Regions from separate parts of the Peribacillus sp. SRI_006 genome, predicted to be linked through region 2. Evidence: predicted binding sites of a transcription regulator. Region 2 holds the regulator's gene; the other holds the start of a gene.
What was found. Region 2 encodes NrdR, which represses ribonucleotide reductase genes. Its sites were predicted from a motif close to AACACNATATATNGTGTT; they were not measured.

Region 1 (15,591 bases), 370 kb from region 2:
GTCATTGGCGAGGTCACGACTGGTACCCAATCGCCAACATTGAAGAAAAACGTTGGATTGGTACTTATCGATAAGGAATTTTCGGTGCTGGATGCGGAAGTCGAAGTGGAAATCCGTTCCAAACGTTTGAAAGCCGTTATAATACAAACACCTTTTTATAAAAAACCACGTAAATAGAGGGGAATGGTCATTAGATGAAACATCGTTATTTACCCATGACAGAGCAAGATAAACAAGAAATGCTGGAAGCGATAGGGGTATCCGCTGCTGAAGAACTTTTCAATGATATCCCTGAAAGCGTTCGTTTTCAAGGAGAATACGATATCAAGCCTGCTAAATCGGAACCTGCATTAATGAAAGAATTATCAAGGCTTGCTGCAAAGAATGCGGACCTTAAAAATTATGCTTCCTTCCTTGGTGCGGGTGTCTATGACCATTATGCGCCGGTCATCGTCGATCATGTTCTTTCCCGTTCTGAGTTTTATACGGCGTATACACCGTATCAGCCTGAAATTTCACAGGGCGAGCTTCAAGCAATCTTTGAATATCAAACGATGATATGTGAATTGACGGGCATGGATGTGGCTAACTCCTCCATGTATGACGGCGGGACGGCGCTGGCTGAAGCAGCGATGCTTGCTTCAGGACAGACAAGGCGGAAGAGGATTCTCATTTCAGGAACCGTTCATCCTGAATCAAGAGAAGTTGTGAAGACATATGCAAAAGGGCAACGCGTGGAAGTGATCGAAATTCCTCATAAAGACGGTGTGACGGACTTAGCTGCTTTAAGGGAATTGGCGAATGATGACATTGCAGGAGTGATCGTGCAATACCCGAACTTTTTTGGCCGGATCGAGCCATTGAAAGAAATGGAAGAAATCATTCATGGCGTCAAGTCCATGTTTATCGTTTCCAGTAATCCGCTTGCATTGGGAGCTTTGACATCCCCTGGTGCACTCGGTGCAGATATCGTAACGGGGGATGCTCAGCCATTCGGCATTCCAGCGGCATTCGGTGGCCCTCATTGTGGATATTTTGCGGTTACTAATAAACTTGTACGGAAAGTTCCGGGCAGACTCGTTGGTCAAACGGTCGATGAGAATGGAAAAAGAGGGTTTGTCCTGACGCTTCAAGCTCGTGAACAGCACATTCGCCGTGACAAAGCCACATCCAACATTTGTTCCAATCAAGCTTTGAATGCCTTGGCCGCTTCTGTTGCAATGACCGCGCTTGGGAAAAAGGGTGTCAAAGAAATGGCCGTGCAAAATATTCAAAAAGCACATTATGCGAAAAAAGCAATTATGGCAAAAGGGGTGGAAGTGATATTCGACGGTCCTTCGTTTAATGAATTTGTCATTAAACTGCCTGCTCCGTTTTCAGAGGTCAATAAAAACCTTTTTGAAAAAGGGATGATCGGCGGCTTCGATTTAGGGACGGTTTATCCTGAATTGAAAGACCATATGCTGGTTGCGGTAACTGAACTAAGAACAAAAGAAGAAATTGATGCACTTGCGCAGGAATTGGGGGATCAACATGAATAATCAAGATCAATCACTCATTTTTGAAATCAGTACTTCCGGCCGGATCGGGTACAGTCTGCCAGAAATGGATGTTGCAACTATTCCGCTCGAAGAAATTCTTCCTGCCGACTACATCCGTGAAGAAGAGGCAAAGCTTCCTGAGGTGTCCGAACTGGATATCATGCGTCACTATACTGCACTTTCCAAACGGAATCATGGGGTGGATTCGGGTTTTTATCCGCTGGGTTCATGCACGATGAAATATAATCCGAAAATAAATGAAAATGTGGCACGTTTCAACGGTTTTGCCCATATCCATCCATATCAAGATCCCGCTACTGTACAAGGAGCATTGGGACTATTATTTGATTTGCAGGAACACTTAACGGAAATCACCGGGATGGACCAAGTGACATTACAGCCTGCAGCAGGTGCCCACGGTGAATGGACAGGATTGATGATGATACGCGCTTTTCACGAAGCGAATGGCGATACAGAACGGACGAAAGTGATTGTACCTGATTCGGCCCATGGTACGAATCCTGCCTCTGCCACTGTTGCCGGACTAGAAACGATTACAGTGAAGTCCGATGAAAATGGGTTAGTCGACCTTGAAGATTTAAAACGTGTTGTCGGACCGGATACGGCGGCCTTGATGCTGACGAACCCCAATACATTGGGATTGTTTGAAGAAAATATTTTGGAAATGGCACAACTTGTCCATGACGCAGGTGGGAAGCTTTATTATGATGGAGCGAATCTGAATGCAGTCCTATCAAAAGCACGACCGGGTGACATGGGCTTTGATGTGGTTCATTTAAATCTCCATAAAACATTCACAGGCCCGCATGGAGGCGGCGGCCCGGGTTCTGGTCCTGTAGGTGTGAAGTCCGACTTGATTCCTTACTTGCCTAAACCTCTTATAGTCAAGCAAGGCGAGCAATTCGTCCTTGATTATGATCGTCCGCAATCCATTGGCAGGGTGAAACCTTATTATGGTAATTTCGGAATAAACGTGAGGGCATATACGTACATTCGTTCAATGGGTCCTGATGGCCTTAAAGCCGTCACAGAGAACGCGGTCATCAATGCCAATTATATGATGCGCAAGTTGGAACCTTATTTTGACTTACCATATAATCGTCATTGTAAGCATGAATTCGTATTAAGCGGACGCCGGCAAAAGAAATTGGGGGTAAGGACGCTCGATATAGCTAAAAGATTGCTGGATTTCGGGTATCATCCTCCAACCATTTACTTCCCGTTGAACGTGGAAGAAGGAATGATGATAGAACCGACTGAAACCGAGTCAAAAGAAACGCTGGATGCGTTCATCGACGCGATGATCCAGATTGCCAAGGAAGCGGAAGAAACCCCGGAAATCGTTCAGGAAGCTCCGCATACAACCGTTATAAAGCGGCTTGATGAAACACTTGCTGCAAGAAAACCCATTTTGCGTTATCAAGCCTAGATTAGTAGCTTACACTTAAAAAAATCCCTGCCTTCCGGCGGGGATTTTTCATGTTTATGTAAGATTCCATTAAAGTCCAACTGTTGACTTTCTTTTACTTGAGCTATGGAATTAAAAAGAGCCCATGCCGAGATGGGTCTTATTTCTTTGCTTTGATTTTCCCGGTCCACATCTTGAAACCGCCCTTTAAGTGAAAAAGTTCCCTGTAGCCCTTTTTGTATAGCATGGCTGCAGCTCTGCCGCTGATGATTTCGCTTTGAGCGTACAAATATACAGGCTTGTCCGGCCTAATTTCGACCAAGCGGGTTTTCATTTGAGTCATAGGGATGTTTCTTGCGCCTAAGATATGACCATTTTCGAAATCATTCGGTTCCCGCACATCAATTAGCTGCACTTTTCTGTAGTTGGCGATAAATTCGTCCTGTGTTAGTGTTTTAACGATTTTACGCTGGCGGTACCAATTAAAAAGTGAATACGCAATAACCACTCCGAGGATGATGAGCAGTGTATATAATATTTCCAAACATAAAAACTCCCTTCTACCTTAACGAATACAGACAATCTTTATTATATAATTGCTTTACCCAATAATCAAAAAGAATTTTCATCAAATTCTTCATGACTTGATAGCACTTTCTTTTTTAGAGTGTTAAAGTCTGTTAAACTACTACATGTGAGTTTTTTGTGGGGCATTGAAAAACGTCTATCGAAACGAGGGGTAAGGATGACTAAAGAAAAATGGGGTTTTATAGATTCGGGGTATTGTTCACCGGCTTTTAATATGGCGCTGGACGAAGCCCTGTTAAACTGGCAAAGCAAAGGGGAAATTCCGCCGATCATACGCTTTTACGGCTGGGATCCAGCGACATTGTCGATCGGTTATTTTCAAAAGGCAGAAGCGGAGATTGATCTGGAAGAGGTCAAAAGGCAGGGCCTTGGTTTTGTTCGCAGGCCGACAGGAGGACGAGCGGTACTGCACGAACATGAATTGACTTATAGTGTAATCGTTCCAGAATCCTATCCGGGAATGCCAACAACCGTTACTGAAGCTTATCGTGTCATTTCTGAAGGAATATTGATGGGGTTCAGGAATCTTGGATTGGATGCTTATTTTGCCGTGCCTCGAAGCGAACAGGAAAAAGCGGCTTTAAAATCGCCCAGGTCTTCCGTCTGCTTTGATGCACCTAGCTGGTATGAACTGGTCGTTGAGGGCAGGAAGGTCGCTGGCAGCGCTCAAACCAGGCAAAAAGGCGTCATCCTTCAGCACGGGTCCATTTTGCTTGAGCTTGATGATGATAAGCTCTTTAGCGTATTTAAATTCTCAAATGACAGGGTTAAAGAGAGAATGCAAAAAAACTTAAAAAACAAAGCTGTGGCCATGAATGACATTGCCGGGAGAAAGATAACCATCCCTGAAGCGAAAGAAGCTTTCGAAAAAGGTTTTGCCGAAGGACTTTCGGTCGATTTAGAGCCATATGTCCTCACCGAAAAGCAATTGCTGGAAGTGAAGGCAATTGCAGAAAGCAAATATGAAAGCGATGAATGGAATTTCATGAGATAGAGGAAGCATAATTAGAGTGGATAATAAAAAGTTTTTTCAGATTTGTTTGACCGAATAACACATCCCTTGCAGGGATAAGCCCTAAAAGGGATGGGGAAAAAGCAAGGTCCAAATTAATTGAAATCTGATGAAAAATTATTATAAATCGACATTTTCCTCCCTTTTGCTAACTATATTAATTGATTTAACGTTTGACAAAATTAAAAGTTATTCAAAACAAACACAATATATAGTAGTTGAAATATTTAATACGACACTATATGTTGATTTTTGAGTTTCGCTATGATAAATTTAGGGTACTTGTTAAGCGAAACGGACATGTAAGGCTACATAAGGATTTTTGCGGCAGCAAGAACGGATCATGAAACATATAAAGGAGAGGGAATTATGTCGGTTGTAATAAAAGAAGCTTTAAAGGTTGATCTAGAAAGGTTGAATAAGGATATTTCTTTATTTCCCCAGGTTCACCCTGTAACTGCTGATATGAAAATGGCGCATAAGGGAGTGTCCCGTCTAGTCATGCTTGACCGCTATTCTTTTAAGGATACTGAAAAAATCACACTCTCGGCAGGCGATTTCGTCGTGTTGACGATTAAGGAAGATCCGAAATTCCCGGCAAGGGGTCTCGGTTACATCGTTGAAATTGATTGGGAAACCAAAAAAGCCAAGGTATTGGTGGATGAAGAATTCCGTGGCGTATTGGATAATCCGGAAGAAGTCGAGACGGGAATTGTAAACCGTCCGTTGGATATAATCGAAAAGCCTCTTGAAATATACTATGAACAAATTGCGAAACGTAATGCAACGGGATTGGCATCAGTGGAAACCACGGAAGAAAAAAGAACGGAATGGTTCAATAAATTCTATGAAGAATTAAAGAACCTTAATTTCGTCCCGGCAGGCCGAGTATTATACGGTGCAGGTTCCAATACGGATGTTACTTATTTCAACTGCTATGTAATGCCATTCGTACCGGATTCACGTGAAGGTATTTCAGAACATAGGAAACAAGTGATGGAAATCATGAGCCGCGGCGGCGGAGTGGGTACGAACGGATCGACACTGCGTCCAAGAAACACTCTGGCAAAAGGGGTAAATGGAAAATCCTCGGGTTCAGTGTCATGGCTTGACGATATTGCAAAACTGACGCATCTTGTTGAACAGGGCGGCAGCAGACGAGGCGCGCAAATGATCATGCTTGCTGATTGGCATCCCGATATTGCAGAGTTCATCATTTCCAAAATGCAAAATCCAAGGATTTTGCGTTACCTAGTGGAAAACACCAAAGATGAAGCCATCAAGAAATATGCCACGGATAAATTGAAATTCACGCCGCACACGGAACAGGAAACGGCTATGTATCAAGGGATCATCAATTATAAGGAGATTCCTGGCCAAGGCGGGTTCAGCGAGAAAATCATTAGGGATGCAGAGGAAAAGATCCGTACAGGCGGAACATACAGTGTCCATAATTCGGATTTCTTGACTGGAGCCAATATCTCCATTTGCCTGACCAAGGAATTTATGGAAGCGGCTGAACAAGATGCGGAATATGAATTGCGTTTTCCTGATGTTGAAAGCTATAATGCCGAAGAAATGGCCATTTACAATGAAGAATGGCATAATGTCGGCGATGTTCGCGAATGGGAGAAAATGGGTCATAAAGTCCGTGTTTACCGTAAAATCCGGGCTAAAGAGCTTTGGAACTTAATAAACATTTGTGCAACATATTCTGCTGAACCAGGTATTTTCTTTATCGATAATGCAAATGAAATGACGAATGCCAAAGCATACGGTCAACAGGTTGTAGCCACGAACCCTTGTGGAGAACAGCCATTGGCCCCATATTCAGTATGTAACCTTGCTGCTGTCAATCTGGCTGAAATGGCTGATAAAGAAAGCAAAACGGTTAATTTCGAGAAACTTAAGCAGACAGTTGAAGTCGGTGTGCGCATGCAGGACAATGTCATTGACGCAACTCCTTATTTCTTGGATGAAAACAAAAAACAGGCACTGGGCGAGCGACGGGTTGGACTCGGTGTAATGGGTCTGCATGACCTGTTGATCTACTGTGAAACGGAATATGGCTCTGAAGAAGGAAATATCCTGGTTGACAAGGTTTTTGAAACGATTGCGACCACAGCTTACAGGGCTTCGGTGGAACTTGCTAAAGAAAAAGGCAGTTTCCCATTCCTGATCGGGTCAACGGACAAAGAAACCAATGAGCTTAGAACACGTTTCACACAAACCGGATTTATGGAAAAAATGCCGGAAGATATCAGGGAAAGTGTTGCTGCACATGGTATCCGTAACTCTCATTTATTGACAGTGGCTCCTACGGGAAGTACAGGAACGATGGTTGGGGTATCAACAGGTCTTGAACCGTATTTCTCCTTCACGTATTTCCGCAGCGGCCGTCTTGGTAAATTCATTGAAGTTAAGGCTGACATTGTACAGGAATACTTGGATCGCCATCCAGAAGCCGATACAGAAGAGCTACCAAAATGGTTCATTTCCGCTATGGAATTAGCTCCAGAAGCACATGCTGATGTTCAATGCATCATTCAACGCTGGATTGACAGCTCGATCAGCAAGACGGTCAATGCTCCAAAAGGATATACTGTCGAACAAGTTGAAAAGGTATATGAACGTCTATACAAAGGCGGAGCAAAAGGCGGAACGGTATATGTGGATGGCAGCCGTGACAGTCAGGTCCTTACGCTCAAAGCGGAAGAAAACCAAATGGACGAGCAGCTTGAAATGGATGAATTGACAAATGTGGAAGAAAAGAAAAAAGTTGTATTGGTCGATACGATAAATGAGCTGCGTTCGACGAATGTTACAATTGGTTCGGAAGTGGGTAACACTTGCCCCGTATGCCGTAAGGGTGAAGTTCAGGAAATGGGCGGATGTAATACGTGCACGAATTGCGGAGCGCAATTGAAATGCGGGCTATAAGCTGATGCAAAGGAAGTCGTTAAGTATGCTGCAAAGCTATCTTAACGGCTTTTTTTAGAGTCATTAATCCAGGGCAGTGACAGTCTGTTCAATTATATACCAATAGGTGAAGACCGAATCATTGTAAATTCGGTCTTCTTTTCACGTTCAATCAACCATTTTCATTTTGCTGCCCTATTTCCTTTTCGGCTAGATATTGGTTGCCATCTTTCAATACTGAAAATTCATCGACAGAGTCTCCCGGTATATTCCTTGGATTTGGAAATTTATTATCTGTTTGAACGGTGATCGTTTGTTTTCCCATTCCATTTGTCAAGAAGTCTCGTTTATTAGCCATATCGCATCTCCTTCATTTTGAATTTCCAAGTAAAAACAATCATGAGGATAAAAGAATAAAGAAAAACTATCCTTATCAATTAGATTGTGTAGTTCGATTGAAAGTATGAACAAATCGAAAAAAGAATGGAGATCGAAATGAAACCATTTATGCCACAGTTAGTATATATCGAGCCAAGGGCATTGGAATACCCGCTTGGCCGGGAATTGAAGAAGAAATTCGAAGATTTGAACATTGAAATCCGTGAGACCACATCGCATAACCAAATTAGGGATCTTCCTGGAGAAAATGATCTGCAAAAATATCGTGTCGCCAAATCGACACTCGTGATAGGAATCAGAAAAACATTGAAATTCGATTCTTCAAAGCCATCTGCTGAATATGCCATCCCTCTTGCTACAGGGTGCATGGGGCATTGTCACTATTGTTATTTACAGACGACACTCGGATCAAAGCCATATATTCGGACATATGTGAATCTTGACGAGATTTTCGAGGCAGCCGAAAAATATATAAATGAGAGAAAGCCTGAAATTACCCGTTTTGAGGCAGCCTGTACATCAGATATCGTCGGAATTGATCATTTGACACATTCGTTAAAAAGGGCCATAGAGTATTTTGGGAAAAGTGAATATGGGGTTCTTAGGTTCGTCACTAAATTCCATCATGTCGATCATCTGTTGGATGCTGAACATAATGGAAAAACGAGATTTCGCTTCAGTATAAATTCACGTTATGTGATAAAAAATTTCGAACCCGGGACTTCGAGCTTCGAAGAACGGATGGAAGCGGCGCGTAAAGTGGCAGGTGCCGGATATCCCCTGGGTTTTATCGTAGCTCCAATATACCGTCATGAAGCATGGAAGGAGGGCTACCATGAATTATTTGAACGGTTGAGTGAGGCCTTAAAAGGGGTGGATATCCCTGACTTGACTTTCGAATTAATCCAGCATCGGTTCACTGGTCCAGCAAAAAAAGTGATACAAAAAAACTATCCGAAAACAAAATTGGAACTGGACGAAACGAAGCGTAAATATAAATGGGGCCGATATGGAATTGGTAAATATGTTTATCAAAACGAGGAAGCGGCAGAACTGGAAACGACCATTCGTGGGTATATAGCGGAATTATTCCCGAAAGCGGAAATTCAGTATTTTACCTGAAACAAGGCAATTTTCTTTTTGAAACTGTCATAAATCGCTCTAATCCTGCTTAGAAATGTAAAGACCGGATTAGGGGAGGGCAGCTATGATTATTGACGGCGTTTTTTCCGGAGGCGGGATTAAAGGCTATGGTTTAGTGGGAGCCCTGCAGGAATTAGAAGAAAAGGGATTTGAATTCCATCGAACAGCAGGGACGAGTGCAGGATCCATAATTGCAGCATTCGTAGCGGCTGGGTACACGGGAAAAGAAATGGAAAAGTTTTTTCTTGATATAGATTTAAGCGGCCTGCTGGATAAAAGGCGTGGTCTTTTGCCTATCCCATTTGCCAAATGGCTTCTTTTATACTGGAAACTGGGCCTTTATAAAGGCAACGCCTTGGAAGCATGGGTCGCCGGTAAACTTGCCGAAAGGAATGTAGTCACCTTTAAGGATGTTCGGCCGAAATCACTCCGTATCATAACCTCTGACATTTCAAATGGGAAATTGGTCGTACTGCCTGATGATTTGCCTAATTATGGAATAGACCCGAGCACTTTTCCAGTGGCAAAGGCAGTAAGAATGAGTTGCAGCATTCCGTATTTCTTTGAGCCAGTCAAACTTAATGTCGGAAAAAGCAAGTTCCTTTTTGTTGATGGAGGTGTGTTAAGCAATTTTCCAATGTGGTTATTCAATTCAGATCATGTTAGAAAGGAAAGACCGGTCATTGGCCTGCGGTTAAGCGTCGATGAGATATGGAAACCGCATGAGGTGGATAATGCGGTTGAATTGTTCTCCGCACTATTCAAAACGATGAAAGATGCCCATGATGCTAGGTATATTTCCAAGAAACACGTCCATAATATTGTATTCATCCCGATGAAGGGAATTTCTGCAATGGATTTTAATTTGAATGATGAAAAAAAGGGTGAATTGATCAATAACGGCAGGCAGTGTACGAAAGAATTCCTTAAAAAATGGACTTATTGATGTTAAATAAAAAATCGGGCTCTTAAAAAGAAGCCCGATTCAGACTGTAGACAAACTCGATGAAAATCGAGTTTGTCTACATTTTTTTTGGCTTGTACAAATTTGGACGTTGATTTGCACTTCAGGCACTCGCTTTCCGCGGGCGGTCCGGGAGCCTCCTCGGCGCAATTGCGCCTGTGGGGTCTCCCTTAGACTCGCTATTCCCGCAGGAGTCTCGCACCTTCCGTTCCAATCAACTATGTTTAAAATTTTAGATGGAAACTCCTTTTGCCTACAGTCTTTTTTGTTTTAAAATAGAACTATTAAAACTTGAGGTGATAAGGATGCTTTCGAAACATAATTCTATTCAGCGAGATCAACTTGAAATGATTATTTTAGATCAACTGGTGCCGGCGAATCATTTGGTTCGTAAAATGGAGGCTTCCATTGACTTCACTTTCATTTATGATTTGGTGATAGACATGTATTCAGAGGTAGGACGCCCAAGTATTGATCCAGTTATTTTAGTTAAACTGACATTCATTCAATAAACCTTCGGTATTCGTTCCATGCGTAAAACGATTGAAGAAGTTGAAACAAATATGGCTTACTGTTGGTTCTTAGGCTATGGTTTCCATGATAAAGTACCTCCTACTCCAAGTTCGGGAAAAATTTGAACGACGCTTTAAAGATACAGACCTGTAACAAAACAGTTTGCCTATTCATTCCATGCGGCCGCAGACCGCAACGGTTTTGTACTGGGAACGATTGTAACACCTGGTAATACACATGACAGTCATATTTTGGAGCCACATGTTGAGCAAGTGATTGAGAAAGTTAGAAAACCAGAAGCAGTTGCCGCAGATGCAGCTTATAAAACACCAGCGATTATAAGCTACCTCCATCAAGAGGTAAAACCTATATATGCGAAACGCAAAGAAACGATTGAGCGTGTATTCGCAGATGCAAAAGAAAAGCATGGTATGCGTTGGACTACTTTATGGGGACTTAAAAAATTGTCGATGCAGGCGATGCTTACTTTCGCTGCCATTAATATAAAGAAGATGGCCACTTGGACATGGCAAGGTCCTAAAATGGCTTAACATTGTGGCTCGAAGAGCCCAAATCTCTTATCCTTTGGTCAAAATTTCAAAGGAATTTCAAAAGGGGTTCGGAATTTTTTAATTCCAACCCCTTTTGTCTACAAACTGAATCGGGCTCTTAAAAAGAAGCCCGATTTTTCTTTTTATTCTTTTTCCCTTCGATGACGGTTAAGTGACTATCCGTTTTCTTTCTCCATTTTATTTTCTTTGATGATTTTGCTGCAGAGAAGCTAGCCACATTATCTTTTTTCGAAGTTCGGTTTTTTAGCCTTTTTTTCGATTGGCGGGCAGCCTTTCGGAATGCTTGCTGCTCTTTCTTAACTGGTTTTCCCTTTGTTAATCCGGTATAAATCATATAAATAATCCCTGCGACAATGGCTATTATGAGAATGTTTCTAAAAAAGCCAATCGGGTCATTAAACAGTCGGCTCAATAGTCCGAGGACTCCGAGGGCGATGATTCCGTATATCATGAAAGATATGAAACGTTTCAACAAAGACACCTCCTTAAGAGCATCATAAGCATTTTTAGCTTATTTTAAACATTCTAATTGTAAAATATTTGAAAAAATGAAGATCATTCATTTAGTTAGTATATGATTTTTCATCATCAAAATGTGTATAGATGTTTTACACAATTACATCCGATTCTAAACCTTTTTCGGTCTCTTTTTCCATCCTCAACAGTTCTTGGAAGGATGCCAATGCGACTTCGACTTGATCATCGGTAGGGGCTTTGGTTGTCAATAACTGAAGCCAAAGGCCGGGATAGCCAAGGTAACGCAGGATGGGTGTGTCCCTTACTTTGTTAGTCAACTGCAATACTTCGAATGCTATGCCGAGCACGACGGGGATAAGCAAAATGCGATTGACGACACGAACCCATAGCGGATCTATTGGTACAAGAAGATAGACAAACATCCCTACAATGACGGTAAATAAAATAAAACTGCTGCCACAGCGATAATGAAGGCGGGAACTTGCCTGCACATTTGCAACCGTCAATTCTTTTCCGCTTTCAAAGCAATTGATCACCTTATGCTCTGCTCCGTGATACTGAAAGACCCGCTTGATCAATGGCGTCAAGGAAACTACATAAATATATACGAGCAGTAAGATCAGCTTGAACAAGCTTTCCACTAATACCTGAGCCGTATGGCCACTGAAAATGGGTTCTGTCAATTTTGCGAGGAAGACGGGAATCAAGGTGAAAAGCAATTTCCCAAATAGGAAGGAGATCACACCGATCACGGCAACGCCTAGCCAAAGACTTAATTTAGAGGGGTCTTTCGTCTCTTTTTTCGTTTCGACCTGTTTTTCCCCGTCTTCTTCTTCTTCATACTGTTCAGTTGAAAAGTTAAGATGTTTCGAACCGGTGGCACTTGACTGAATCAGTGATACGATACCCCGTAGAAACGGTATTTTTTTTAAGCGGTTTACAACAGGTTTCGATTCACGCGGCAGATGATAATATACAATCGTCGAATCTTTGCGGCGTACCGCAGTGACTGTGTGATGTTTGCCACCGAACATGACGCCTTCCACTACAGCCTGCCCTCCATAAACGGGTTTTTGAACCTCAGACATTTCTACACCAACCTAATAGTTATTCACGTAGCTCTCTCATGGGTGCTAACATGTGTATTATCAAGCATCACAAGGGTTTAAGGCGGTCCTCCAAAATGGAATGGAAGCTTTATCCCTTACAATTGCTTTTTGAATGTTGAATCACAGGAAGGTATTATCCTGTGTACATTATAAATTTCAACAGAGGAAGGGGATTTTCCTCTGAAAAAAGCAGATTATTTATGATTTAATCATACAGAATTAATCACAAAACCTCTAGTGATTCTCCTCCCCAATAATAAAAAAAAATAGTTCTATTTAACAAAGGGCATACTACGTAGCGGAGGTGTTTGATATGTCTTCTAATGAAAATGGACAAATTCAACAGGAATATCAAAGCATGTTAATCTACAATGTACTTGCTGTCGGTTTTGTTGGGGGGGCTTTAGCCAGTTTTATCGGAATCCTAGCCCATTATGTTAACTTTATGGATTTTAGCCCAAAATTCATATTGACTTCGTGGTCAAATATGACCTGGATCGATCATTGGCTCGGTACGGTAATGACCATGATTTTATTCGGAATTCTATCCGTGGGGATCGCTTTTATATACTATAGTCTCTTTAAAAGGATGAAGAGTATTTTTCCGGGTATTTTTTTGGGGGTGGTCTGCTGGGCTTTACTTGTATTTGTCCTGAAACCGATGTTCATCGATTTGCCAACCTTTTATAAAATGTCAGCAAATACGGTTATAACAAGTGTATGCATTTTTATTATATACGGTCTTTTTGTAGGGTTTTCTATATCATATGATCATCAGGAATATATACGCCATAAAAACAAGGCCGAGAAGCAATCGGAAAGCTGATTGCTTCTTGGTTGTAAAAAAGTAGTAAGACAATTTGGAATTATGATAGAATGTTCATGGAAAGCAATCTTTTAACATGAGCAGGTGTTTGATGATGACAAAAATCTTACTAATCAATGGTCCGAATTTAAATCGCTTGGGGAAGCGGGAACCTGCGCATTATGGATCCTCGACGCTTGCGGATGTGGAAGCGCAATTAATGCTGCAAGCACAAGGGTTAAATGTGGAATTAACCTCTTTTCAAACTAACCATGAAGGAGCGATTATCGACAAGCTCCATTGGTCAGAGGATCATGGGATCGACGGGATTATCATTAATCCTGGGGCTTTTACTCATTATAGTTATGCGATTCGTGATGCAATAGCCGGAATTGATGTTCCAGTGGTGGAAGTGCATATTTCGAACATACATGCCCGTGAAAGCTTTCGACATGAATCAGTGACCGCTGCGGTATCGGCGGGACAGATTGTCGGCTTGGGGATACACGGTTATGAATTGGCGTTGCAGGCGATCACAAAGATTGCAAAGGGGGAAATTAAATGAATAAACTAATGCACTTAAGAGCCTCGATGGAAAAGGTGGGCATTGATGGTTTTTTGATCACCAGTACATATAACCGCCGATACATGACCAACTTCACGGGAAGTGCAGGCGTTGTCCTCATTTCCCAAAAAGAAGCTAAATTCATCACTGATTTCAGATACGTGGAACAAGCGGGCAAGCAGGCACCGGACTATGAAGTCGTTCAACACAAAGGAACCATCATGGAAGAAGTCGGCAAGCAGGCTAAAGCGATGAATATCGGCAAGCTGGGTTTTGAGCAAGAGCACCTGACTTATGCTACATATAAAGCTTATGAAGCGGCCATTGATGGCCAACTTTTGCCGGTGTCTGGGGTTATTGAGAATTTACGCTTGATAAAGACTTCATCAGAGATTAAGATATTAAAGGAAGCGGCTGCTATTGCTGATGCTGCGTTTACGCATATTCTGGATTTCCTGCGTCCAGGGATTACGGAACTGGATGTATCCAATGAACTTGAATTCTTTATGAGGAAACAAGGGGCAACTTCTTCTTCCTTCGATATTATAGTAGCATCCGGCATAAGGTCCGCACTTCCGCATGGAGTGGCTACTGATAAAATCATCGAAAAAGGCGATTTTGTCACATTGGATTACGGGGCATATTATAACGGGTATGTGTCTGACATCACTCGGACATTAGCGGTTGGCAAGCCAAGTGAAGAACTTATTAATATTTATGACATTGTTTTAGAAGCTCAACTGAGAGGAATGGCTGGGATCAAACCCGGTATGACTGGCAGGGAAGCGGATGCACTAACTCGAAATCTAATTGAAGAAAAGGGATATGGGCAGTATTTTGGACATTCGACCGGACATGGAATCGGCCTTGAAGTTCATGAAGGTCCAGCATTATCCTTTAGGTCTGATATCATTTTAGAACCAGGTATGGCTGTAACCGTTGAACCGGGCATTTATTTACCGGGCGTAGGCGGAGTGCGGATTGAAGATGATACAATCGTTACAATTGACGGTAACGAAGCACTTACTCATTCAACTAAAGAGTTAATCATTCTGTAAACATGTACATGTAGGAGGACAAATTTATGATTTCTGTAAACGATTTTCGCACGGGTGTTACGATTGAAGTAGACAATGGAATTTGGCAGGTTATCGAGTTCCAACACGTTAAACCTGGTAAAGGTGCAGCTTTTGTACGTTCTAAACTTCGGAACCTTCGTACGGGTTCAATCCAGGAGAAAACATTCCGTGCTGGTGAAAAAGTTGCTAAAGCACATATCGAAAACCGCAAGATGCAGTACCTTTATGCAAGTGGAGACAGCCATGTATTCATGGATAACGAAACGTATGACCAAATCGAGCTGCCGGCTTCAAGCATTGAACGTGAACTTAAGTTCCTAAAGGAAAATATGGAAGTACATATCATGACTTTCCAAGCGGAAACTCTTGGTGTCGAACTTCCAAACACAGTGGAACTAGAAGTGGCGGAGACTGAGCCTGGAATTAAAGGCGATACATCTTCAGGCGGCACGAAATCAGCCGTACTTGAGACAGGC
Region 2 (15,591 bases):
TTCCTTGGCTTCTTCAAGGAGACGCAGGTGTTCGGCCAAATCTTCTTTTTTATAGAAAGCCGTACCGTAAATGCGTTGAAGCATTTTGTTTTTGCTATCGCCTCTCCAGTATGCTCCAGCGATGCTCAATAGCTTGAACTCTTTGATTTTCCCAGTTGATGGAACATGAATTCCACGACAAAGGTCAAAGAATTCACCCTGCTCATACAGTGTTACCTGCTGATCGGCAGGAATCGCATCGATCAATTCCAATTTATATTCGTCGCCGATTTCTTTAAAACGGGAAATCGCTTCATCACGACTCACTTCGATGCGGGAGATTGCCAAGTTTTCGTTGACGATTTTCTTCATTTCTTTTTCAATCAATGGAAGGTCTTCAGGAGTCAATGATTCCTCTAGATCCATATCATAGTAAAAGCCGCCTTCAATGACTGGCCCTACGCCGAATTTAGCGTTTTTGTACAAACGTTTGATCGCTTGTGCCATCAAGTGCGCTGTACTGTGACGCAATACTTCAAGAGCATCCGCTGCGTCCTGAGTGACGATTTCGATTGTACCATCTTGTTCAATCGGACGTTTTAAATCATATAATTCACCATTGAATTTTCCGGCAATGGATTTTTTCCTTAAACCAGGACTGATGGATGCAGCGATGTCTTCAGTTGTTGTGCCTTTAGCAAACTCCTTGACCGCTCCGTCAGGAAAAGATATTTTCAGTAGTTCTGACATTCAGTTTCACTCCTTCTTATTTGTTCGAACAAATTACAGGTTTTTGATTCCATTACAACACAAAAAAGCCCGCCCCTGTATAAAACAGGGACGAGCTTAGTAATAAATATCATTAACCCGCGGTTCCACCCTCGTTCCAGCTTGCTTTTCACGGCAAAATGGCACTTGTAACTTGGTAACGGCAGCTTCCCGTCAGCTCATATTCGCAGAATGCCTGCTTTCCGAGCCGAAGTTTAAAGGTGGTAAGTGTTCCATGCGAATAGGAAGCTTACAGCCTGTTGGCTTCCCTCTCTGATAATCGGCGACTAGAATACCCTTGTCCTCATCATAACTTTTAGTTTTTTAATAGTATGTAGGAAATTATAATTTGTTATACGTTGAAAATCAAGGTTAATTTTCTTTTTTCCACGAAAGTTCATTCAACTGCATAGAAAATGATGAAAGTGGCAAGATAGTCGCCCGTTCTTCGAAAATCCTTGAAATGGTCTGGATGAGCCCCTCTTCCTTGTCATCGGTATATATGCACAAGTTTTCAGGAGCAATCGATAAAAGCGGGGCAAGTATCACCGTATCGAGAAAAAGTGAGCTTTTGGCAAGAAGCCTCCTGTCAATCATACTATTGATTTTTGGACGGTCGAGTTTGCTGAATTTCTGATCATAGAAGTGAAAACCGTCCCGGTTGACAAGGTGAAGCTTTCTTAATTTCGTCTCCTGCCCTTGAAGGCAATCACGGAGCGTAGCAATGAAATTTTGATAGTCCTGTTCCAGCTTATATTCATCAATCGCCTTGACGACATACTTTTCCAAAGTGTGCTGAAACGATTTTAAACGGAAGGTCGTAAAAGAATCGAATGAAAAAGATACCTTTCCAGCCAAGATGCTTTGAAGTCCTTCCTCAATCAATCGTTTCTCCGTACTGAATGCTCCATCTTGATTCCTGGCTCTTTCCGCCTCGATGATGGATGATGCAATTTCAATGATGGCTTCAATTTCTTCCCGTTCCCTATAAAAAAATTTACCGACTATAATTTGCTCCAGAACAGGAAGCGTCTTTTCTTCCAATAAAAAAGAATGGAATGCATCACGAAGCAGAATTAGCCATTCATCACCTGAAGATTCCGTTATATCCACGTGCATGCCTTGTTGCGGAATAAATCGAATATATGCTTGAAATTCTGCCCCCAGTGGATGGACAGAAACGAAATTCAGTAATTTCATTGCCTCTGAATCATTTTGAAACAAAATTTGCACTACGACATCCCCCCTTCCCCCTTGCTTCTTTTTTCATGTATATGGGGATGGGGACGTGTTTAGAAGTAGGATGGGCCTTGTAAGAAGAAAAAAGTGACCTCCATTAAGAGACCACTTTTCTTCATCTTCTCCGATTCACGCCATCAAGCTTGACCGGCTCAGCTAAATATTGAATTCTTTCCAGTACCCGGGCCGCCTTCACTTCTTCTTTCTCACCGCGCTGTGAAAAGGTCAGGTGGTTCTCCAGGCCATTCATATCAAAATTCGAAGTGAAAAATGTCGGCAGGTTTTCCAGCATCCTAAATTGCAAAATCGGACCAAAAACCTCATCGCGTCCCCAGCTCGTCATGGATTCCGCTCCAATATCATCAAGCATGAGGATAGGTGCCGTTTTCACCATTTCAATTTTTTCATTGACCGTATTATCACCTATCGATCCCTTAAGTTCCCTCAAATAGTCAGGTACATAGACAATAAGGGAGGAAATTTGCCTTTTTGCAAGTTCATTGGCGATCGCACCTAATAAGTACGTTTTCCCAACACCGAATTTCCCATATATATACAAGCCTTTTTGCCTTTTACCCGGCTCATATTCCATAATGAACGACATCGCTTTACTTAGGACAGACAAGCGTTTGTTTTCATTATCCGTTTGGGTAAAATCTTCAATGCTGGCCTTTAAAATATCCTTCGGTACATACAGGCTGCGGATCAGCTTTTCCCGTTTCCGCTTTTCATCCTCTGCCAATTTCCTCGGGCAGACTTCATAATGCAGGTTCAGGGCTTTTCCTTGCACCACCAATTTAGGATAATACCCTTGCATCATATTGATGCAGCCATCCAAGCTCGGACATTTATCACACTTATTGCTCTGTGAAGTGAACTCATAAAGCTTCCCCAAGTTTTTATCAATCATTTCCTTCGTGACCGTCGAGCTGTTGGCATTCATGAATAACCGCACTTGTTCGTTTTCAAAAATCTCCTGTTTCAGCTTTTCATAACGCTGTTGAAATTGATTTGTATTGGCCAATTTATTAAGGGACCTATTAATCTTTTCCATCGTTCATTTCACCTCCCGCTTTCCACAGCTTCCATTTCTCCAGAAGTTCGCGTTTTTGGGCATCCAATTCAGGCTGTTCCGCATTCTGCTCCTGCTGTGCTTCTTCTTTTTTCTCAAGCCACTCAGGAACCACTTCTTCCCGTATCGCCTTTTTCCGGCTGCCCTTCGCAGAATTCCTGCTTCCTTGAGCCCAGTCCTGATATTTCCTATGTTCATTTTTGGCCAGTTCCATCGCCTCGACGACTGTTGAGACCTTTAGCCGTGCCCAATGGCCTGCCAGCTTTTCCACATAACCTTTCGTGAACTTCATATCCGTTTTGAGCATGACATATTCAATCAAGACATTGACGACACCCGGATTCAGCTTTTGGTTGATCATCACGCCCTCAACCACTTTCAAATCACCGCTTGACGGCTCTGCACCGCCAGACAATTGCATCAGCCGCTCCCTCGGGGAAATCGTCTCCAAATGACGGATTAACTCTTGTTCCTTTGTTTTCGGTTCTTCTTTTTGTGTCCGTTCACGAATTGGCTGCACCCGATTGACAAGGGAAGGCATATCGGCCTGCCGTTCGATCTGGTACCAGTCCCTTGCCGCCTTTCTAAGCAATTCCTCATCAATCTCATCATCCAATGAAACGGCATCCATTACTAGTTTTTGCATTTCCAGCGGATCAATGCCATATAAAAAAGCGAGTTTGGCAATCGTACTTTTTATTTTAGGAGTAAAAGCCTTTTTCGGCACAATCGAGGATTTCATCCCGGCAAATAAAAGGTCAAAATCGAATAAGTCATCAAACCCCGATGGCTCAACGCCTTCCGCCCGATCGATGTATTGCTGTTCAGGCACCGGTTTCCATTCGTTTTTCGCTTCATCCGTTACATATAAAGAGTCCAAATGGTCTGATGAGAATACTTCCGCAAAAGATTTAGTCACACCTTCATATTGATCGGTTAAGATATGGTCATCACAAAAGAACCTCTTTAACCGATTGAATTGAGCTTTACCGATTTTTTTGTATAAGTAAATATTCAGCATTCCATCCGTGAAAAACTGCTGGGGTGAAAGCGGCGGGTTTAACTCATAAATAAATTCCTTCGTTTCATTTTTCGATTTCTTATATACATTCAACAGGCCGATTCCTTCAAGTAAAAGGCGTGCTTCGTAAATATCACCTAACTTAAGGCCGATGGTATTCATTAATTGATAATGCGAGGAGGTTTCCGACCATAGCCTGTTTTCCTCCAACTCACTCCATAACGTCATATATAGGCTAATGCAGATAGGTCCAATAAGAGGTTGATATAGTCGGGTAAGTATTTTCCGATCATAATCATGAAGCAGCCCCGCAGATGAGACCAAATATGAATCAGCTGGGAGCAATTCTTGCCAATGCATTGACATCTCCATTCAAACCTTTCAAAAGATGTAGTGAAAAAAGAGCCAAAGTGAATCTTCAGCTCTACTTTCTTTCTTTATTTATTAAATCTTTCAGTTCATCAATAAAGACATTGATATCTTTAAATTGTCGATAGACGGATGCGAACCTTACATAGGCAACCTCATCGACTTCTGCCAGCTTGTCCATTACCATTTCGCCGACACTGTCGCTTTTCACTTCCGATATGCCCTGGTTGCGTAGTTCTTTTTCTACATAACTGGTAATTTGCTCTAGTTCTTTCAAGGGAACCGGACGTTTTTCGCAAGCCCTGATTAAGCCACGCAGGATTTTATCACGACTGAACTCTTCACGTGTCCCGCCCTTTTTCACTACAATAAGTGGTGTTTCCTCCACCTTTTCAAATGTCGTGAATCGAAAACCACATGCCTCACATTCACGGCGTCGTCGAATCGATTTACTTTCATCGACTGGCCTGGAATCGAGCACTCTTGTTCCGTTATATTGACATGATGGGCATTTCATCATTATCAGCTCCGTATTTTATGTAGGACTCCCCTATCTAAATGTTCCCCAAGGAATTACTTCTCTATCTTAATCTTATATTAAAAGGAACGGACAGTACAAGTAAAAAGTGTAACTTCCGGCAGCAGGCACTTTTTGTTCTGCCGTTGAAGCACCGTTGCCAATAGCATTGTGCTTCAAGGCAATCCTCTCCAATAAAGTGAATCAGACTGCCGATTCATTGCATTAAAAAAGAGATGCACCCATGGCATCTCTGTGTATACATTTTTTTATAGGGCACTTATATTGGCTTTTTTCATTTGTACAGGACCTAATCCACGTGGTAATTCTATGTTTTCACGTGTTTGCGCATTCAAAGCTTCTGCAATATAATCTGCCGCAATATTCGGATCCAAGTTACCGCATGTATAGACATCAATGCTCGCATAGCCGTGTTCTGGAAAACTGTGAATCGTTAAGTGTGATTCAGAAATGATGACAACCCCGCTGACTCCTTGTGGAGCAAATTTGTGAAAGGCAACTTCTCGTACCTCTGCACCTGATTTCAAAGCAGCGTCAACAAAAATCTTTTCAATTAAATCGATATTGTTCAGTTTTTCAAAGTCACAACCCCAAAGTTCAGAAATGACATGTCTACCCATTGTTTCCATAGTGTAAGCTGTTTCCATATTAAGCTTCCCCCTTACCATGATTTAAAAATAAGTTCTGATAACTACCACGGGGGAAAGTTAGTCCAAAGAGGTCCTAACCCTTTAAGTAGCCATCATGCAAACTGTTTTGAAGAAGTTCACGATTCATAGTATATATGGTTTGAATTTTTTTTGCAACTCCAAATTGAATTTTTGGAAAGATAAACTTTATATGTAATGGGGATATAGCGAAGGTTCCAATGTGGAGCAAATTCCGTCTTTTTTTATTCAGTGCCATAAAGCAGCCGGGAATTCATGGATCACTGCATGAAAAATAGCCCGCTAAAAAATTTTAGCAGGCTCGGATTTTTCATTTTATTTTACTGATAATTCGACTTCGGACATTTTTTTCAACTCGGAGCCAACCAATTTTACAAGGTCCACTACACGGTTGGAGTAACCCCACTCATTATCATACCAAGCAAGGACCTTCACTTTCCTGTCCCCGATCATCATCGTTGTCAATCCATCGATGATTGCAGAGTGTGGATTCGTTTTGAAATCACTGGAAACTAAAGGTTCCATCGTGAATTCCATGATTCCTTTGAGTTCATTTTCTGAAGCGTCGATGAAGGCTTGGTTCACTTCTTCAATCGTGACATCACGGTTCAAATCCACAACAAGATCGACTAAAGATACGTTTGGTGTCGGTACGCGTATCGCCATTCCATGAAGTTTGCCTTTTAATTGCGGCAACACTAGTGAGATGGCTTTTGCAGCTCCTGTAGTCGTAGGAATCATGCTTTCCGCAGCGGCACGGGCACGTCTCAAGTCTTTGTGCGGGTTATCGATATTATTTTGATCATTTGTATAAGAATGTATCGTTGTCATTAAACCGTTGTTTATGCCGAATTTTTCATCAAGCACTTTTGCAACAGGTCCAAGGCAGTTCGTTGTACAAGATGCATTGGATATGACGAAATGCTTGTCAATTTCCAGCACCTCCTGATTCACTCCCATTACAATGGTAACGTCTTCATTTTTACCCGGGGCTGATAATATTACTCTTTTTGCTCCTGCGTCTAAATGAAGAGCCGCTTTAGAACGATCATTGAATTTGCCAGTGGCTTCAATTACAATATCTATGTTCATCTCTTTCCAAGGCAATAGCTTTGGATCGCGGTTATTTATTAGTTTTACTTGGCGGCCATTCACTACTAGTGAATCATCTTCAGCTATAATGATACCGTCGAATTTACCATGTATCGTATCATATTTTAGTAAGTGTGCTAAAGTTTCAGCTGGATAGCTTGCATTTATGGCAACAATGTCCAAACTCTCGTCTAATATGGCTTTTCGGAAAACCATTCTTCCAATTCTCCCAAATCCGTTAATCGCTATTCTTGAATTCATTGTTCGGACCCTCCAGAAATATTAGTGTTATACTTATTACCTTTCACATGTAATTAGTATAACATAATTCAGAGGAATTGTGCTAATAAAAATGCGGATTGTTTTATTTTTTCAACATAAAAAGAAGAAACCGGACGGTTTCTTCTTTTTATCATGATTATATGACATACCATTCGCTAAGTATGGCCTTCACTTGCCGCTTCGTTTCATTAATGTCACCATTATTATCGATGACAGCATCCGCTAAGGCCTTTTTATCGGCCAAGGGCATTTGCGAATTGATCCTGGCAAGTGCCTCCGCCTCCGAAAGACCATTCCTATTCATTAATCGCTTCAATTGTACTTGCTCATCCACATAGATCAAAAGCGTCTTATCCACCATGAATGTCAGCTTGCTTTCGAATAGGAGCGGAATATCCATGAACACCGTTTCTTCTCCTGATGATAGTGCCGCTTCCGTTTTCAGCCGCATCCAATTCCTGACGGCAGGATGCACGATGCCATTCAACAGCAATCTCTTTTCTTGATCATTAAATATGATCGACCCAAGCTTTACGCGATCTATATTCCCATCCGTCAATAAGATATCTTCTCCAAATGCTTTCACAACTTGGTGATAGGCTTCTTCACCTGGCTCAACGACAGCACGGGAAGCCAGATCTGCATCGACAATCGTGAATCCGAGTTCCTGTAAATAGAGGCTGACGGTGCTTTTCCCACTGGCAATGCCTCCGGTGATTCCGATGATTTGTCCCATAAGCTCCCCCCTTTTAACCTTATCATAACTTGAATAAACCGATGATGATCAATAATACACCTGGGAGAAAGGTCAAATGCTGAACAACTTTATTATTTGAAAGCAATTTTCCGCTTTGAATTCCGCTCCAAATGAAAATCGAACTCATAACAGCGATGCACCCTGCGAGGATGATCGGTGAAATCCCGATCATAGCCGCTCCAACTCCGGCCCCGAACGCATCCAGCGAAAGTGCAAACCCCAGAACAAGCGCTTCAACGCCTGTTATCGTACCTGATTTATCAAAATCGGCATTCAATGGTTTTTGTAAAATATTAATGACTACCCCAAGTGATTTAATTTCAAAATTAAAGATGATCTTTTCATGATATCTATCATCTTTCAAATCCTTTTCAGGCTTAAAATACTGGTATACCATCCAGGCACCAAGAAAAATGAGGATGATGCCGCCTGTTTTTTCAGCCGCCCCGATAGATATGAGCTGACTGATGAATTGTCCGATGACCATCGCTATACCTAAACTCAATGCAGAACAAAATGAGATGACCGCTATTGACCTTAAGGGGATTTTCATCTTCCGCATACCGAATGTCAAACCGACGCCAAATCCGTCAATACTAACTGCAAAAGCGAGAAAAATAATTTGTAGCCACATCGGAATATTACTCCTTCCCTACTCGTTGCTACCCTAGTATATGGAAGGAGCCCATCCGATGTGTTTGAATAAACATGACCTATTTTAGCGGCTGGCATGACGGGCAAATATGTGTGCCGCGTCCTGCAACAACCAGTTTTTCAAGTGGCGTGCCGCATGTTTTGCAGTTCTCGCCTTTTCTTCCATAAACATTCAGTTCCAACTGAAACATGCCGATTTGCCCTTGGGAATTAATGTATGAACGAATCGTGCTTCCGCCTTTTTCCACAGCTTCACCTAACGTCGCAATGATTTCAGCATGCAACGTTTCGATTTCCTGCAGCGAGAGTGAAGATGCCATTCTCTCCGGATGGATACCGGAACGGAATAACGACTCGTCCACATATATATTCCCAATCCCGACGACAACGGTTTGATCAAGGAGAACGGGCTTGATTTTCCTGTTGGTTCTTGCCAACTTCGCACGAAGACCTTCGACAGTAAAATCTTCGGATAACGGTTCAGGCCCTAAGTGTAACAGGGGCAACTGTTCAAATTCTTCCCCTTTGGCAAATAGATGCATTGTTCCGAATTTCCGGACATCCCTGTACCGAAGTTCACTGCCATCAGTGAAAGTGAAGATCACATGGGTATGCTTATCATACGGCTCTTCTTTTGGATGAACGCCGTATTTCCCTTCCATTCTTAAATGCGAAACCAGCGAATAATCATCCAAGGTGAAAATGAGGAACTTGCCCCGACGGCCTATTGCAGAAATCGTCTGCCCCCTTAAGGCATCCTGAAACTGTTCGACAGGCTCAGGCGCTTTAATGATCTTTGGCCAGAAAACGGACACTTCCTTAATCTCTTTTCCGAGTACGAGCTGCTCTAACGTTCTTCTGACTGTTTCCACTTCTGGAAGTTCTGGCATTGCAATCACCTATCTTTTATTATTTGGCATCAAACCATGTTGGCCCGAAAGCATAATCCACTTTAAGGGGCACGTTCAATTCAATGGCATTTTCCATTTCCTCCGGAACGATCACTTTAAGGATTTCGAGTTCCTCAGGAGGGGTTTCAAAAATCAATTCATCATGAACCTGTAGAAGCATTCTCGTTTTGAGCCCCTCCTTTTTCAGGCGTTTATTCATGTTGATCATGGCAAGCTTGATGATATCAGCGGCACTGCCTTGAATCGGCGTGTTCATCGCTGTCCGTTCGGCAAAACTCCTGATGTTGAAATTCCTGCTTGTTATCTCAGGTATATATCGCCTTCTTTGCATCAGAGTCGTGCTATATCCTTTTTGACGGGCCTCATGTATGCTTTCTTCCATATATTCCTGAACACCTGGAAAGCTTCGTAAATACTTCTCGATGAACTCTCCAGCTTCTTTTCTCGTGATTCCAAGACTTTGCGATAGTCCGTAATCACTTATACCATAAACGATTCCGAAGTTGACCGCTTTGGCATGGCGCCTCATGTTCGAGGTGACTTGATCTGCCGATACATGGAATACGTCCATGGCTGTCCTTGTATGGATGTCCATCCCGGCCTGGAATGCTTCCACCAATCCGCTGTCATTGGCGATATGCGCCAGGACACGTAATTCGATCTGGGAGTAGTCGGCAGCAAAAATGATCCAATCCTTTTCGGAAGGAATGAAGGCCTGCCTGATTTTCCTTCCTTCTTCCAGTCTGATCGGGATATTCTGGAGATTGGGATCTGTAGAACTTAACCGGCCGGTCTGGGTCAATGCTTGGTTGAACCGGGTGTGCACCTTGTCCGTTTTGCCATTGACCACTTTAAGCAATCCTTCAATGTAAGTGGATTGCAGCTTACCAAGCTGGCGATACAGCAGTATTTCCTTAACGATATCATGCTTGCTCTCCAGTTTTTCCAGCACATCGGCTGAAGTCGAATAACCTGTTTTGGTTTTCTTCATGACCGGAAGCTCCAACTTTTCAAACAGGATGGCCCCAAGCTGTTTAGGTGAATTGATATTGAACGCCTCTCCAGCCAATTCGAAAATTCGCGCTTCGATATTTCTTAAGCGAATGGCTAATTCCTGTCCCATGTTTTTCAGTCGGCCTATGTCCACCTTGATTCCCTGCCATTCCATATTTGCCAGGATGATCGACAAGGGCAGCTCCAGTTCCGTAAATAGGTGATACTGCTCGAACTCTTGCAGCTTATCTATCATCGGTTCTTTCAGAGAAAAGATCGCCTTCGATTTTCTGGCGATATGCTCCCTCAATTCCGCTTCCTCAGGTATTTTGCGTTTTGCACCTTTTCCATAAAAAACATCATCTGTTTCAAGCCGGATAGTACCTTGGGTTTTCGTGATTTCTGCGACTTCGTCCACTGACTCTGCCGGATCAAGGATATAGGATGCCAAAAACACATCAAAATCGATGCCTTTTATTTCGACTCCCCGATGACGCAGTGCCACGACCGTACGCTTCGCATCGAAAACCGTTTTCTTTTTTGTTTCATCCTCTGCCCAGGATTTAAATGCATCGGAACTCAGAGCATCCTCTCCATTGAAGTAAAAATGACCTTGTTCATTACTGATGGCAATCCCTATTATATCGGCTCGATGATAATTATCTTCTAAAATTTCAACATACAAGGCACTTTCATCTGCAAACATTCCTTCTGTCATTTCAGCAGTGTGCACCTCTATCTTCTCCTGTTCAAGCGGTGCGCTTTCCGTTACATCCAATTTATCGAGTAAAGTCGAAAAACCAAGCTCCTTATAGAATGAGATGACCCGATCCTGATCCATGCCAGTGTACTCGGTCTCGTTAACGGAAACTTCAAGCGGCGCTTCCCTCGTTATCGTAGCCAGCTCTTTGCTTAATAAGGCCAGGTCTTTATGTTCTTCAATTTTCTCTTTCAATTTTTGTCCGCTTACCTCATCAATCGACTGCAGAAGGTTTTCAACCGTTTCAAATTGATGCAATAATTTAAGGGCAGTCTTTTCACCAACACCCGGAATACCGGGGATATTGTCGGAGGAATCTCCCATCAGCCCTTTTAAATCAATGATTTGCAAAGGGGTTAGACCGTATTTTTCATGTATATGCTTTGGAGTGTATTCCTCAATTTCAGTAATCCCCTTTTTCGTGATGGAAACTGTCGTACTAGGGGAGGATAATTGCGTTAAATCCTTATCACCGGAAATGACCTTCACTTCAAAACCATCTTTTTCCGCTTGTAAAGACAGCGTACCGATAATATCATCGGCTTCGTAGTTCTCCAGTTCATACCTTTTTATTTGAAAACAATCAAGCAGCTCCCGAATGAAAGGGAATTGCTCGGATAATTCTGGCGGCGTTTTTTGGCGCCCCCCCTTATATTCTTTAAATGATGCATGCCTGAATGTCGTTTTACCCGCATCGAATGCCACAAGTATGTGCGTTGGCTTTTCTTCTTCAAGAATGCGGTTGAGCATCATGGTGAATCCGTACACGGAATTCGTATGGACCCCCTTATCATTATTCAAGAGCGGAAGCGCAAAAAACGCACGGTATGCAATGCTGTTTCCATCTATGAGCACTAGCTTTTTATCCAAATCCGTCTTCCTCCAGTCATACAGGTTTATGTAGTTATAGCTTCTATATAAAAACGCAAAAAGCCGTTCATTTTCCTTCTCTATTCTACCATGAGTAGAAGCGGAAAGAAAAATGACGGCATCAAGGTTATTTAGTATTTCCCATCAACAAGCTGGCATAAGGGGAATCAGAAGGCAGAACGATGACCGTTTGATCTCCAATCGTTTTCTTGTAGGATTCAAGAGTCCGGTATAGTTTATAAAATTCGGGGTCTTTGGAAAACGATTTATTATAGATTTTCGCTGCTTCCCCTTCCCCTTCTGCCCTGATCACTTCTGCATCAGCCTCCGCAGTAGAAAGCAGTTCCTTCACTTTCCGATCGGTATCCGCAATGATACGGTTTTTCTTCGCATCACCTTTGGACAGGTATTCTTGCGCTTTCGATTCCCGCTCGGAAATCATCCTCTTGAAGACGGATGCTTCGTTTTCGGAAGGCAGGTCAGTCCGCTTGATCCGGACATCCGTCAAGCTGATTCCATAACTGTCCTTTTGCAGCAAATCGTTGACTTTTTCGGTTATGCGGTCGTTTAAACTTCCCCTGGATGACTTCTCATCATTGATGATCTCATCATAATTCAGCTGGCCCAGCTCTGAACGAACTGCCGAATAGATGAACTCTTCCATTTTCGTTTCGGCATTCTCAAGTGTCCTTGCATTTGTAATCAATTTCTTCGGATCTTCTATTCTCCAAACTGCATAGTTATCGATCAGCATCCGTTTTTTATCTTTCGTATTGATTTCCGCTTCGGAAACATCGGAAGTCATCTGATACTTCGGTAAGGTCATGATACTCTGAATGAATGGCACCTTCGCCTTCAATCCCGGAGTCTTATCGATCCTTACCACCTCACCGAATTGGCGGACGACCTTGTATTCGCCCTCTTTGACGATATAGACATTGGTGAAGATGATTAGCAGCAGCACGATGAAAATAATCAGGAAAATGCCGATTCTCACATAGCCCCTCCAATGAAAATCCCCTTTTTTCAACTCAGAGAAATCTATTATTTTTCCACTCATTGTTTAGTGCCCCCTTCCCCTGTCGCTTTTTCTTCCGATGCATTCCCTTTTTTTGTTTCTTCTTCAGGTATGGCGGCTTCATCAGTGGCAGGAGTTTTTTTCGTTTCCTCCTTTTCAAGCGAGCGAAGCGGCAAGTACTTCATTGTGTTTCCATCATCATTCATAATATAAATCTCAGCATTCGGCAATACTTCCTCAAGGGTCTCAATAATTAGACGGTCCTTCGTAATTCCCTTATTGCCTTTATACTCACTGAGTAATTTTTCAAAGACCGCTACATCCCCGCGGGCAGCTTCCGTACGGGCAGCTTTATCCCCATTGGCCTGTGAAATGATGGCATCTTTTTCCCCTTCAGCTTCATTCATACGCTTATTTTCATATTTATCCGCTTCGTTAATTTTCGTATTCGCCGTTTCACGGGCATCCGTTACATTGGTAAATGCTTTCCGCACTTCTTCATTCGGTAACTCCACGTCCTGGAGTTTAACCGCAGATATGGAAATCCCAACATCATACTTCTCCATTAGCTGTGACAATAAATCGCGTACATCCGCTTCGATTTGCGCTTTACCAGATGTAAGGGCATCATCGATTTTCGTGCTGCCGATTATGCTCCGTAATGCAGCTGAAGTCGTATCGTATAATATTTTTTCTGGATCTTCTGCATTGTATAGATATTTTGGAGGGTCGGTGATTTTCCACTGAACGACTAGGTCGGCCAGCACAATATTTTCATCACCCGTAATCATTTTGGTCTCACTCGGGTAATCCTTCACCTCTCCATCCTCTTCCTTATATCCAAATTTAAGACTGAATGTTTCTTTGGATAATTTCTCGACCGATTGAATCGGCCAAGGCAGTTTAAAGTGAAGTCCTGGTTCCGTTATCGTCTCCTCCACTTTACCAAACGTCATTATGACAGCTTGATCGGATTCATCAACCGTGTACCAGGTCGATATCGCCACTACACCCAAAATTAAAATAAGAAAGACAAGTCCTGTAATTGTATATATCCTTTTTAAGCTAACGATATGTATCACCCCTTCTTTGCAGTTATATCTTATTTACGCAAGAAAGGGCCTAAAGTTTCATAAAAATCAAATATTTTCCCAGAAAAATAGGATAGATGAATGGTATCCGGGGAATATAGCAAAATTAAAAGACAGAGACCATGTCTCTGCCTAAGTTTTAAGGTTTGTACGATTTGAACGTTGATTGCAACTTAGACGCTATTCCTACAGGAGTTTTGTCTACCTGTTCCAATCATCTTGTTTTAAAATTTTGGTTGAACTACAAAATAATCAAACAGAGACTATGTCTCTGTCAATGTTTAACTCCTTGGATGAGGGGTTGTACAACCATTGTACCCCTGCATTATGAAGTCCGTTTTAAGGAATTGTAAAGGACATGTAAATAAAATGCCCGCTACATTTTCCCTTTTAAGCTTTTATTTAAAGTGACTGTAAAAGTCGTCCCTGTTCCAGGTGTGCTTTCCACGTTGATTTTACCTTTATGGACTTCTATTATATGCTTGACGATTGCCAGTCCAATGCCTGTTCCTCCTGAATCGCGGCTCCTCGCCTTATCGATCCGGTAGAACCGTTCAAAGATCCTTGGCAGTTCTTTTTCTTCGATGCCGATCCCGTTGTCTTGAACTGTAATATCGACGGTCTGTTCATTTTCAATGATGTCAACGGTGACCCTGCCGCCATTTGGTGTATAGGTCAATGCGTTCGTAATCAAATTGATGAAAACCTGTTTGATCCTGTCAGATTCCCCTTCAATGAAAACTGGTTCCGGGGATGTTTTAATTTCAAGGGATACTTCTTTTTCCCTCAGCTTGCCTATAAGCATCTCTTGTATTTCGCCAAGCACTTTCGTAATATCCACGACCCCTGCGTTTAAAACGAATTCCTGCTGCTCCATTTTGGATAAATTCAGCAGCTCCTGAATGAGTTCTTGCAGCCGGTCACTTTCTTTCAAGATAATCGATAAAAAGTGCTTTAAGGTCTTTTCATCTTTTAAGGCTCCATCTAACAATGTTTCAGAGAAGCCTTTAATGGAAGTGATCGGAGTCCTCAATTCATGGGACACATTGGCCACGAAATCCTTCCGCATCTGCTCGAGCCTTTTCAATTCGGTGATATCATGGAAAATGAGGAGGATCCCCTTCCATTCGTCATGATTCCCGATTATTGGAGCGCCGTAAATCTCAAAATGCTTTCGTTCTATGGCAAGCGGTATCTTCACCTGCCGTTTTATCGTTTTTTCCGTTCGAAAGATTTCTTCGATGATGGCTATCACTTCCTGGTCTTTAATGACCGAATAATATTCCTGAAACAAAAACGTGGCGGCGTTCACACGGAAGCTTTTCTTGAATTCCCGGTTGATCAAGGTCGTATACCCTTTACTGTCTATCAGCAAGACCCCGCTACCGATATTCTCAACAAGAGTTTCCAAACGATCCTGATTCATTTCCCTCGCTATCTCTGTTTCCTGAAGATTCCTCGCCAATATGTTCAAGGAAGTTGTCAGCATTCCCGTTTCATCGGAATGCC

Region 1: a site for NrdR is predicted at 4,772-4,789, ahead of AC2YHV_RS01960 (vitamin B12-dependent ribonucleotide reductase). Genes of this name have one in related genera too.

The regions. Positions count from the first base shown of each region.
Region 1 is NZ_JBYCZT010000001.1:394,191-409,781, forward strand. It holds gene gcvT (glycine cleavage system aminomethyltransferase GcvT) at 1-177, shown strand, start outside; gene gcvPA (aminomethyl-transferring glycine dehydrogenase subunit GcvPA) at 195-1,541, shown strand; gene gcvPB (aminomethyl-transferring glycine dehydrogenase subunit GcvPB) at 1,534-2,991, shown strand; gene AC2YHV_RS01950 (rhodanese-like domain-containing protein) at 3,131-3,514, opposite strand; gene AC2YHV_RS01955 (lipoate--protein ligase family protein) at 3,716-4,552, shown strand; gene AC2YHV_RS01960 (vitamin B12-dependent ribonucleotide reductase) at 4,940-7,510, shown strand; gene AC2YHV_RS01965 (hypothetical protein) at 7,662-7,847, opposite strand; gene splB (spore photoproduct lyase) at 7,985-9,010, shown strand; gene AC2YHV_RS01975 (patatin-like phospholipase family protein) at 9,096-9,977, shown strand; partial or broken gene AC2YHV_RS01980 (transposase) at 10,301-11,059, shown strand; gene AC2YHV_RS01985 (SA1362 family protein) at 11,178-11,552, opposite strand; gene AC2YHV_RS01990 (DUF1385 domain-containing protein) at 11,689-12,645, opposite strand; gene AC2YHV_RS01995 (YqhR family membrane protein) at 12,980-13,492, shown strand; gene aroQ (type II 3-dehydroquinate dehydratase) at 13,587-14,036, shown strand; gene AC2YHV_RS02005 (M24 family metallopeptidase) at 14,033-15,094, shown strand; gene efp (elongation factor P) at 15,121-15,591, shown strand, end outside.
Region 2 is NZ_JBYCZT010000001.1:22,900-38,490, reverse strand. It holds gene thrS (threonine--tRNA ligase) at 1-729, opposite strand, end outside; gene ytxC (sporulation protein YtxC) at 1,120-1,980, opposite strand; gene dnaI (primosomal protein DnaI) at 2,102-3,040, opposite strand; gene AC2YHV_RS00145 (replication initiation and membrane attachment family protein) at 3,027-4,439, opposite strand; gene nrdR (transcriptional regulator NrdR) at 4,504-4,965, opposite strand; gene speD (adenosylmethionine decarboxylase) at 5,235-5,615, opposite strand; gene AC2YHV_RS00130 (glyceraldehyde-3-phosphate dehydrogenase) at 5,970-7,007, opposite strand; gene coaE (dephospho-CoA kinase) at 7,165-7,764, opposite strand; gene ytaF (sporulation membrane protein YtaF) at 7,787-8,419, opposite strand; gene mutM (DNA-formamidopyrimidine glycosylase) at 8,499-9,329, opposite strand; gene polA (DNA polymerase I) at 9,349-11,973, opposite strand; gene hflC (protease modulator HflC) at 12,101-13,033, opposite strand; gene hflK (FtsH protease activity modulator HflK) at 13,030-14,064, opposite strand; gene pnpS (two-component system histidine kinase PnpS) at 14,459-15,591, opposite strand, start outside.